DNA from 3 places in the Advenella sp. EE-W14 genome. Region 2 is predicted to be linked to each of the others. Evidence: predicted binding sites of a transcription regulator. Region 2 holds the regulator's gene; each other region holds the start of a gene.
What was found. The regulator sigma-54, encoded in region 2, starts transcription at its own class of promoters, with help from an activator protein. The targets are predictions, from matches to a motif close to TGGCANGNAANCTGCTTT.

Region 1 (3,282 bases), on a different contig from region 2:
CAATTCCATTTCAAGCAGTTGTGCGGCCCCTCTTAGCCCTCCCAGCGGGTTTTTGACTTCGTGACCCAGATTACGGAAAGTTTCCTGATGAATTTCAAGCTCTTTAATCAGGCGTTCATTACGCTCGGCCAGTGTGTGCTGTTCAATTTCACGCACCTCGAGAATCACACTCCAGGCCTGCTGTTCAAGTCGTTGCATGGTCGCACTCACCAGCAATTTTTCCTGACCCAGGTTTTGGATAATGCACCCCATCAAGCCAAATGAGCTGAACTCCTCATGTAAAATGGCTTCAAAGGCATGTTCAAATGCACGAACATCCTCAAACAGGTTCTTGACAGCCATACCCTCCAAAGATCGGCTTGAACGCTTTAACAGATGTTGACCGGCATTATTTACCCACCGAATCAGACCATCCTGGTCTAACATGAAAACAGTAGTTGCCAGCAGATCAAGCGCCTTGCAATCCTGAAGGGTGACAGGAAAAGATCCGTTTTTGTTCATCAACTTCTCCTGTCATGGCCTGTTTACTATCGTTGAATTACAGCGAATAATACAAATCATACTCAACAGGGTGCGTAGTCATGCGCAAACGAGTCACTTCCTGCATTTTCAATTCCAGATAGGCATCCAGCATTTCATTGCTGAACACTCCACCCCGTGTCAGGAACTCACGATCTGCATCCAGGGCTTCCAAAGCTTCTTCCAGTGACGCGGCCACGGTTGGAATTTTTTTATCCTCTTCCGGTGGCAGATCGTACAGGTTTTTATCTGCAGGATCACCAGGGTGGATCTTGTTTTGAACACCGTCCAGGCCTGCCATCATCAGGGCAGAAAACGCCAGGTAAGGATTGGCCAAAGGATCGGGGAAACGGGCCTCTACACGACGGGCCTTGGGATTGCCCACATAAGGAATACGGATGGAAGCCGAACGGTTACGTGCGGAGTATGCCAGTTTGACCGGTGCCTCGAAGTGAGGAACCAGACGTTTGTACGAGTTGGTGCCTGGATTGGTAATCGCATTCAAAGCACGTGCATGCTTGATGATACCGCCAATGTAGTACAGGGCAAACTCGGACAGACCTGCGTAACCATTACCGGCAAACAAGTTTTGACCATCTTTCCAGATAGACTGGTGAACGTGCATGCCAGAACCGTTATCACCTACGACTGGTTTGGGCATGAAGGTTGCGGTTTTACCATAAACGTGGGCAACGTTATGAACGGTATATTTAAGGATCTGGTTCCAGTCGGCACGCTCTACCAGGGTGCTGAATTTAGTACCAATTTCAAGCTGACCGGCACCGGCCACTTCATGGTGATGGATTTCCACCGGCACACCTTGCTGCTCCAGCAAAAGACACATTTCAGAACGCATGTCAGCAAAAGAATCCACGGGTGAAACAGGCACATAACCGCCTTTAACGCGAGGACGATGACCATGATTGCCCTGCTCGGAATCTTCACTGCGAGACCAGTAAGCCTCATCAGATTTGATTTTGTATGAACAGCCGGACATGTCATCAGACCAGGTAATGCCATCAAACACGAAAAATTCAGGTTCCGGACCAAAATAAGCGGTATCGCCCAAGCCACTGGCTTTCAGATAGGCTTCGGCGCGTTTGGCCAGGGAGCGGGGATCACGATCATAGCCTTTCAGATCGGAAGGCTCAACCACATCACAAGTCAGAATCAGGGTGGGTTCTTCACGGAACGGATCAAGACGGGCTGTATTGGCATCGGGAATCAGCAACATATCCGATGCTTCAATTCCTTTCCAGCCGGCAATGGAAGAACCATCAAAGGCCTGGCCTGACTCAAACTTGTCTTCATCAACCATTTTGGAAGGAACAGTCATGTGATGTTCTTTACCAAGCGTATCGGTAAAACGAAAATCAACAAAAGTGACTTCACGTTCACTCATCAACTTCAGAATATCTTGTGGGGTTGTCATGTTTTCTCCAGGAAAAGCGTAATAGCAAGCCATTCAGGCCGTTCGATATAAGTAAAGCAATAATCATGCCAACTATTTTTGCACGAAAATCTGTCACTATGGTCATGATTGCTGCATTTTGGTGCGGCAATCATGAATTATTTTGCACCCGATTGGTGCGCTTAAAATAAAACGCGCCAGTATGGTGCATTATAAAAACAAACCTTGTAAATCATTCAGAAAACGCCAGCCAAGCGGTGACGCCTTGATGCGCATGGGATCGGCATCTAACAGACCCTTTTTAAGTGCCTCTTCCAGCGGTCGGCTAATACCTGCCAAAGAAAGACTGGTGCGCTCTTCGTAACGGGATACGGGCACCCCCTCTTTCAATCGAAGTGCATTAAGCATGAATTCAAATGGCAAATCACTGCTTTGCAGTTCACGTTCTTCAGCCAGATGAGAACCATCATGTAATACGGCCTTTTCCATCCAGGACTCGGGGTTACGTACTTTGGCAGTTCGCACAATACGATCATGAAAACTGAGCTTGCCATGCGCACCGGGACCAATGCCAATGTAATCGCCAAACTCCCAGTAATTCACATTATGTTTTGCCCTTGCACCGGGTCGCGCATAAGCCGAAACCTCGTACTGTTCCAACCCATGCAAAGCCGTCAGCTCTATCAGCATGTCCTGCAAGGCGGCACTGGTATCGTCATCGGGCAGATCGGAGGGTGGATACTTGGCAAAAACGGTATTAGGCTCCATGGTCAAGTGGTACAAAGACAAATGCTCGGTGCCAAAAGACAAGGCGGTTTCTATCTCCTTCTGACAAGACGCCAGCGTTTGACCTGGCAAAGCATACATCAAGTCAAGATTGATGCGACTCACCGCCTTTTGGGCCATTTCAATCGCTTCAATGGCCTGGCTGCTGTCATGAATACGCCCCAAAATGCCCAAAGCCCTATCATCAAAACTTTGTATGCCCAATGAAATGCGATTAATACCGGATTCTGCATACTGTTTGAAACGCAAAGCCTCTGCCGTGCCCGGATTGGCTTCCAGGGTGACTTCGGTATCGGGCCAGAGATTTAAATAATTGCGCAGCATGGCCATTAGGCGCTCCACCGCTTGCGCGGAAAGCAGGCTGGGCGTCCCTCCACCAATAAACACCGTATGAATTTGCCGCCCCCATATAAGCGGCAGGGTTTGTTCCAGATCGGCCGCCAAGGCGTTCAGATAACGCTCTTCGGGCAACTCGCCTTTTTGTGCATGGGAGTTGAAATCACAATACGGACATTTTTTTACGCACCAGGGTACATGGATATATAAAGACAGTGGCGGCAAGCCAT
Region 2 (3,282 bases):
TCAGAGTGCGCACAAAGTCGAAATCGGTTTGTGATGCGGAAGGAAACCCAACCTCAATTTCTTTGAAGCCAATGGCCACCAACTGTTTGAAAAAGCGCAATTTACGCTCAACGCTCATGGGCTCGATAAGAGACTGGTTGCCATCACGCAGGTCGGTGCTCATCCAGATTGGAGGAGCGGTAATGGTTTTGCTGGGCCATGTACGTTCGGAAAAATCCTTGACGAACGGTTTGAAGGGAACGTATTTTTTTGCTGGGTTGGAAAGCATCATAATGCACCTGTTTGATATGAATCCCGGTGCTGGAACTGGCGTTTGCCTGTTTGTTGGCCCGGGATATTACAATTTAATAAAAATCCGGGTGGCTAATACAGGGCTGCCGAACTGCCACGAATGCTCTAGGCTCGGCAACCGAGCGCTAGTAGTAGAAGAGAAGAGAGTGCGCAAACCAACAAGCCGCCGTTGCAACTTGTAGTAATTTGAGAGGGATTGAAAGTTTGCGTTTTCATAATGACTTTATTATGAGCATGAAAGGGGGGTAAAGTCAAGAGATTTTTTCGTTTTGGCCAAGCTCAGGAATAAAATTGTGTTGCAGGAGTATTTGTTGTTCTTTGACTTGAGCCAGTTTGTAAACACGTCCGCTACGTAATTCACTGAGGGTTTCTTTTAAAGTGATGAATTTGATGGGTTCTGTGCGATCACTCCAGGCCCAGGCCAGCACTTCCTTGCCTTCCGGAGAAAGCTGATTGATAAGCGGGTTGATTTTTCGTGGGGGAGGACAGTGTTCACCGGCACGTCTGATGCTTCCACTTAGCCAGCTGCTTAAGATTATATAAAGGATAAGGCTGCCTAGCAGAACCAGGCCCCACCAAATATAATTGTTTATACTGTTCAGGTAGGTAACCAGTTGATCGCTGAAGGCTTCCAGTCCGGCGTAATCCTGTTTTTTGCCAAAATCAATGATTTTGCGGGCAAGGAAAATCCAGACAAGTACCGAAAAGGCAATGACCGTGCTACGTAAAATAATTTGTGGCATTGCCAACGTCAGGAGGGTTTTGCTGAGTACTGCGGTATCATTTTTATAAGCCGCTGGTTTTTTTTGTTTCATAAAGAATTTTTAATATGCGTCAGGCGTTAGAGTTAAAAACGGGCCAGCAATTGGTCATGACCCCTCAGTTGCAACAGTCATTGCGATTGTTGCAGTTTTCCGGTCTGGATTTCCAGGTTGAGCTGATGCGCGCCATTCAGGACAATCCGATGCTGGAGTTAGTAGATGATAACCAGATATCGTCTGAAACACCAAATTCCGAGCTGTCTTATGCTGAGGTTTTACAACAGGATTGGGATCAGCGTAAACCTGCCGCTGCCAATTCCGAGGATGATGATTTCTATCCTGAAACCGCAACCAGTGTGAGCCTGGAAGCGTATTTGCGCAGTCAGTTGGGGACAACCCATGCCATGGAGCGTGATATGCTTCTGGTTGATGTCCTGATTGATGAACTGGACGAAAATGGCTATCTGCATACACCGCTGGAAGAGGTGGCCGGATTTTTTGAGGCTGAGCATGAGGTAACCATAGAGGAGCTGACGGTGGCGTTGCGTTTGTTGCAGTCGTTCGATCCTCCGGGTATTGCGGCCCGCAGCCTGTCAGAATGCCTGTTATTGCAGCTTTCTCGTGAGTTAAGTCCTGAACCTGATGGCAAAGTATTGGCCTGCGCCAAAAAAATTTGCGCCAATGCCCTGGATGCGCTGGCAGCGGCCGATATGGCTGCCTTGCAAGCGGTCACCGGTGCCGATATTACCCTGATTCGCCAGGCCCATGGTTTGATTCAGGGGCTTGATCCACGGCCAGGTAAAGCCTGGAGCACGCCTGCAGCCGATTATGCGGTACCTGATGTGTTGGTGAGAAAAATCAATCATGAATGGGTTTTATCCCTTAATCAGGGGATTTTGCCAAAGGTTCGGATTAATGCCGAATATGAAAGCATGATCAGGACCCTGGGTAAAAAGCAGGAAAGCAGTCTGAGTGAACAGCTAAGTCATGCAAAGGGTTTTTTAAAACAGGTCAATCACCGTTTCAGCACCATTCTGGATGTTTCCCGAGTCATCATGAAATATCAAACAGCCTTTCTTGAAGAAGGTGTGTCTGCCGTACAACCTCTTACCTTAAAAGAAGTGGCACAGGAGCTGGAGATTCATGAGTCAACCGTATCCCGGGCCACCACGCAAAAATTCATCGCCACTCCGCATGGGGTATTTGAACTGAAATATTTTTTTGGATCGGGTGTAGCCACCGAGTCTGGTGAGCATACCTCGGCCAAGTCGATTCAGTTGAAAATCAAGGCGCTGGTCGAGGCTGAAGATGCCAAAAAACCTTTGTCCGACAGTAAGTTGTGTGATTTGTTGATGGCGGATGGTTTGTTAATCGCCCGCAGAACAGTGGCTAAATATCGTGAAGCCATTGGTATTGCACCGGCTTCCAGAAGAAAAGCTCAGGCTCTTCTGAAAGGCTGACTGTTTTTTTTAAGAAAAACAGGGAAAAAATATTGCGAAAAAAATAAAAATAGATGATAATGATTCGCATGTATATTTGTATTTGTAATGCCATCACAGAAAAAACCGTTATTGAGGCAGTCAATAACGGAGCGTCAACCCTTGGTGATTTACAGACCGAGTTAGGTGTTGCATCGTGCTGTGGTTGCTGTGCCCAGACTGCCAGCGAATATCTTCCGAAAGATTCAGCCTCTAATGCAGCAAATCAAGAGTATGTGAGCGAGTCACGCAGCCGCAAGGCACTTGTGTCCACGGCACTCTGGTAGGCAACGTATTGGAAAAATCCGGTGTTTTCGCATAAGCTTCCTTTTGCTCAGGAAAAGGAAGCTTATGTCGTATTCATTTTGGTAAATCTGTTTCGTAACCGCTTCCAATATATAATGGAAGCCTGGGGGCGGTGTTGTTTTTGCATACCGGAATCCCATTGAGCAAACTTGAAAAAGGAAGGGTTATGAAAGGCGATAAAGAGGTTCTTAAATACCTGAACAAGCAATTGACCAATGAGTTAACGGCGATTAATCAGTATTTCCTGCATGCCCGCATGTTGAAAAACTGGGGCTTTAATGTGTTGGGCAAGCATGAATATGAAGAGTCCATCGAAGAGATGAAGCATGCCGATGCCCTGATAGAACGTATTTTTTTGCTGGAGGGATTACCCAACCTGCAAGATTTGCATAAGTTGCGCATTGGTGAGGATGTGCCCGAAATCCTGGCTTGTGATTTGCACCTTG
Region 3 (3,282 bases), on a different contig from region 2:
TAACAGGGCAGTTGGATTTCAGCAGGTTGGAAACCAGGGTTTCATGCACGATGGTGTCGGTATCGCATTGCAACAGGCTGGCATCGGGTTCATATTTTTCGGGAGTGACATCCAGTTCGTCAATTAGTATCCCGTCCAGGTTTTCTATGGTTTGTTGAGAAAAATCGGTGGGCTCGATAAGCTGGATTGAAACCGGTGCTCCGCTGGCCACGGACAAGTCTGTCTGCAGGCAGGCCAACAGGTTTTCGCTTGTGTTCAGCCGGGTCTGGTTGAATGAATTCAAATAAAGTTTAAAAGATTTTGATTCAATGATGTTGGGGGCGGCCGCATCAAAACTGAAGCGGGCCATGGCCACCTGCGGCTTGCCCTTTGGATTAAGCCAGGAAAGCTCATAGGCATTCCAGATGTCGGCCCCGTACCAGGCAGGGTGTGGCTGCAAGGACAGTTGAGATCGGCCAATGGTGCGGGCAATGGGGAAAAGGAGGGACGGATCGTATTGATCCGGGTATTGCGTTTCTTTTCCCAAAGGGGCCTGATTAAGTTCACGGTTGATCATGGCAGGCGAACAATTAAGATTGAGGTTGCATGAAAATGGTTTTATGGCGCGAGACCGACTGGATTGGGTCATCAGGCAATTCGGTTGCGGGCTCAAGATCCGGGAAAATTTCCGCATCAAAGGCCTTGTCGCCGTTTTCATCGGCCAGTCCGCTTGGCTTGAGACCAACAAAATCAAACAGCTGGCGGTCCATTAAATGCGAGGGTGCCACCGCAGACAGGGATTTGAAGATATTCCATACTTTTTTGGGGCTTTCTTTTTCCCAGGCACGGATCATCTGGTTGATTTCCTGGCGTTTCAGGTTTTCCTGGGAACCGCACAGATTACATGGAATGATGGGGAATTGCTTCATCTCGGCATAGGCAATCAGGTCTTTTTCCGCAATATAGGCAAGTGGCCTGATAACCGTATGCCTGCCATCGTCTGACACCAGTTTGGGGGGCATGGTTTTAAGTTTTGCCGCATAAAACAGGTTCAGGAAGAAGGTGGCCAGAATATCGTCCCGATGGTGACCCAAGGCAATTTTTGTTGCACCCAGTTCATCGGCAACACGATATAAAATACCGCGCCGCAGGCGTGAACAAAGTGAGCAGGTTGTTTTTCCTTCAGGAATAAGACGCTTGACGATGGAATAGGTATCCTGATTTTCAATATGAAAGGGAACACCTATCTTTGTCAGGTATTCGGGCAAAATATGTTCGGGAAAGCCGGGCTGTTTCTGGTCCAGGTTGACGGCCATAATGTCGAACTTGACCGGTGCGCGCTTTTGCAAGGTCATGAGAATATCCAGCATGCCGTATGAGTCTTTGCCTCCTGAAAGGCAAACCATGACTTTGTCGCCATCTTCAATCATGTTGTAATCAACAATAGCGGTACCGGCTTCACGGATAACACGTTTGCTCAGCTTATTGTTTTCAATGCGGATTTTTTCGGCCGCAGCGCTACGATGCTCGTTACTCATGTTTATCGTCCAGTAACAACTTCAATGCCAACCGCATCACAATCGGCGAAAGCCATGGGTTTGCTGATCCTGAGCCTGACTTTTTGAACCTCGGGGAAATCTTTCAGCAAACGATTGGCAATCATTTCGCCCAGTGACTCCACCAGGTGCACGTGGGCACGGGTACATTCTTCAATAATGGCTTCCCGCAGCTTGCGATAGTCAAGAACACTGCTGATATCGTTGTCATTCAGTTGTCTGGGTACATGAATGTCTATTTCTGCATCAATATGCAGGGGCTGGGTGGCACGCAGCTCATGTTCAAGAATGCCAATGCGGGCATCAAGGGCAAGACGGGAGAAGAATATACGACGAGTTGACATAGAATTAAGGTTAATATGTAGAGACAAAGAAGAAAGCGTTTTCTTTGCAATTTATCAAGGGCTTAATTGTAGTGGTTATCTCATTTGAAGAGGCTGCAATAAGGTTTTCAAGGTAAAGAAAATCATTGATTTTTCATGGAAAAAAGGATTTGGCTGCATGCAACCGGTTGTTTATGATGCGATTGTGATTGGTGCAGGCCCGGCAGGTGCTTCATGTGCTGTCTGGCTTGCCCATTTGGGCTTTTCTCCGTTAATTCTTGATGGCTCTGAACAGGTTGGGGGGCTGACGGCGCATAACCCCTTTGAAGATGCCTGGAATGTCACCGCTCCTGGCCTGACCGGCGAAGAAGTGGCGGTGCAGATCAAGCGCAGTCTGGATGGCGCCAGGGTCCCTGTGCTTTTGAAAATGCGGGTCGACAGGGTAGAGATCATTGATGCCCCTGATCAGATTAATGCCTTGCTCAAAAAGGAGGGCAAGCACGATAAGCCGGTCTGTCCAAGACTGTTTCGCGTGTTCTTTGACGGGCATTCCCTGGTGTCGCGTTTTGTGGTGGTGGCCAGTGGCGTTACCTCCCGCTTTCCGCAAGAGCTGGCCAATCAAAAATATGACCATGTCCTGGTGGGGCCTGGCAGGCACATTTCCAACTATGAGTTTGCCAACAAGCGGGTGGCCGTCTTGGGAGGCGGTGATAACGCTTTTGAAAACGCCATTTTTGCACAAAAAAGAGGAGCTTTGTCGGTGGATATTTATGCCCGTCATATCCGGGCGCAAAGACAATGGTTTGAATCCCTGTCACGAAAGCGGATTCATACCGGTGAGTATGTGTTTGATCCGCTGACCCGAACCGTTAACGGACACAGGTATGATGTGGTGATGGTTTTTTATGGCTGGCAGGCTCAGCTCAATGGCCTGGAAAGCCTGGGTCTTTCGTGCAGTGAAAAAGGCTATGTCAACACCCATGTGCATACTGCAGAAACCAATGTGTCCGGGGTGTATGCCATTGGTGAAGTCGCCAACCGGCACCATCCCTGCATTATCACCTCCATGGCTGATGGGGTGGTGGCGGCCAAGGCCATCCAGTACAGGCTGGAACAGGAAGAGCTTGAACTGGTGAGTTAGGGCTGCAGACGGGAGCGGGCCTGGTCGATGGCCTGGCAAAGTCCGGGCAGGGCACGAATCAGGCGATCTGTCGGACGAAATAAAATATCCGGATGTTGGGTAACGATTGCCTGACGGGCAAATGAAAACCCTTTGTCATTGAAAAAGTCCCGTATTTCGTCGGCTGTTTTTTCATGTGAAGCGCCAGCCAGTATCAGTTTGGGTTGGCGTTGCATAATGCTTTCCAGGCTGACAATAGGCGAAGGGCTGTTCAGGTCGTTAAAAATATTGTAGGCACCACATA

Region 1: glnA (type I glutamate--ammonia ligase) is a predicted target of sigma-54. The motif match lies at 2,005-2,022, and genes of this name have one in related genera.
Region 3: folB (dihydroneopterin aldolase) is a predicted target of sigma-54. The motif match lies at 1,912-1,929, and genes of this name have one in related genera.

Annotation. Positions count from the first base shown of each region.
Region 1 is NZ_JAAVNG010000009.1:94,017-97,298, reverse strand. It holds gene glnL (nitrogen regulation protein NR(II)) at 1-501, opposite strand, end outside; gene glnA (type I glutamate--ammonia ligase) at 539-1,951, opposite strand; gene hemW (radical SAM family heme chaperone HemW) at 2,141-3,282, opposite strand, start outside.
Region 2 is NZ_JAAVNG010000004.1:2,174-5,455, forward strand. It holds gene leuA (2-isopropylmalate synthase) at 1-268, opposite strand, end outside; gene HCX92_RS00925 (hypothetical protein) at 543-1,106, opposite strand; gene rpoN (RNA polymerase factor sigma-54) at 1,121-2,512, shown strand; partial or broken gene HCX92_RS00935 ((2Fe-2S)-binding protein) at 2,581-2,772, shown strand; gene bfr (bacterioferritin) at 3,003-3,282, shown strand, end outside.
Region 3 is NZ_JAAVNG010000007.1:39,577-42,858, forward strand. It holds gene queF (NADPH-dependent 7-cyano-7-deazaguanine reductase QueF) at 1-556, opposite strand, end outside; gene ttcA (tRNA 2-thiocytidine(32) synthetase TtcA) at 570-1,517, opposite strand; gene folB (dihydroneopterin aldolase) at 1,520-1,879, opposite strand; gene HCX92_RS04320 (NAD(P)/FAD-dependent oxidoreductase) at 2,037-2,999, shown strand; gene HCX92_RS04325 (ABC transporter substrate-binding protein) at 2,996-3,282, opposite strand, start outside.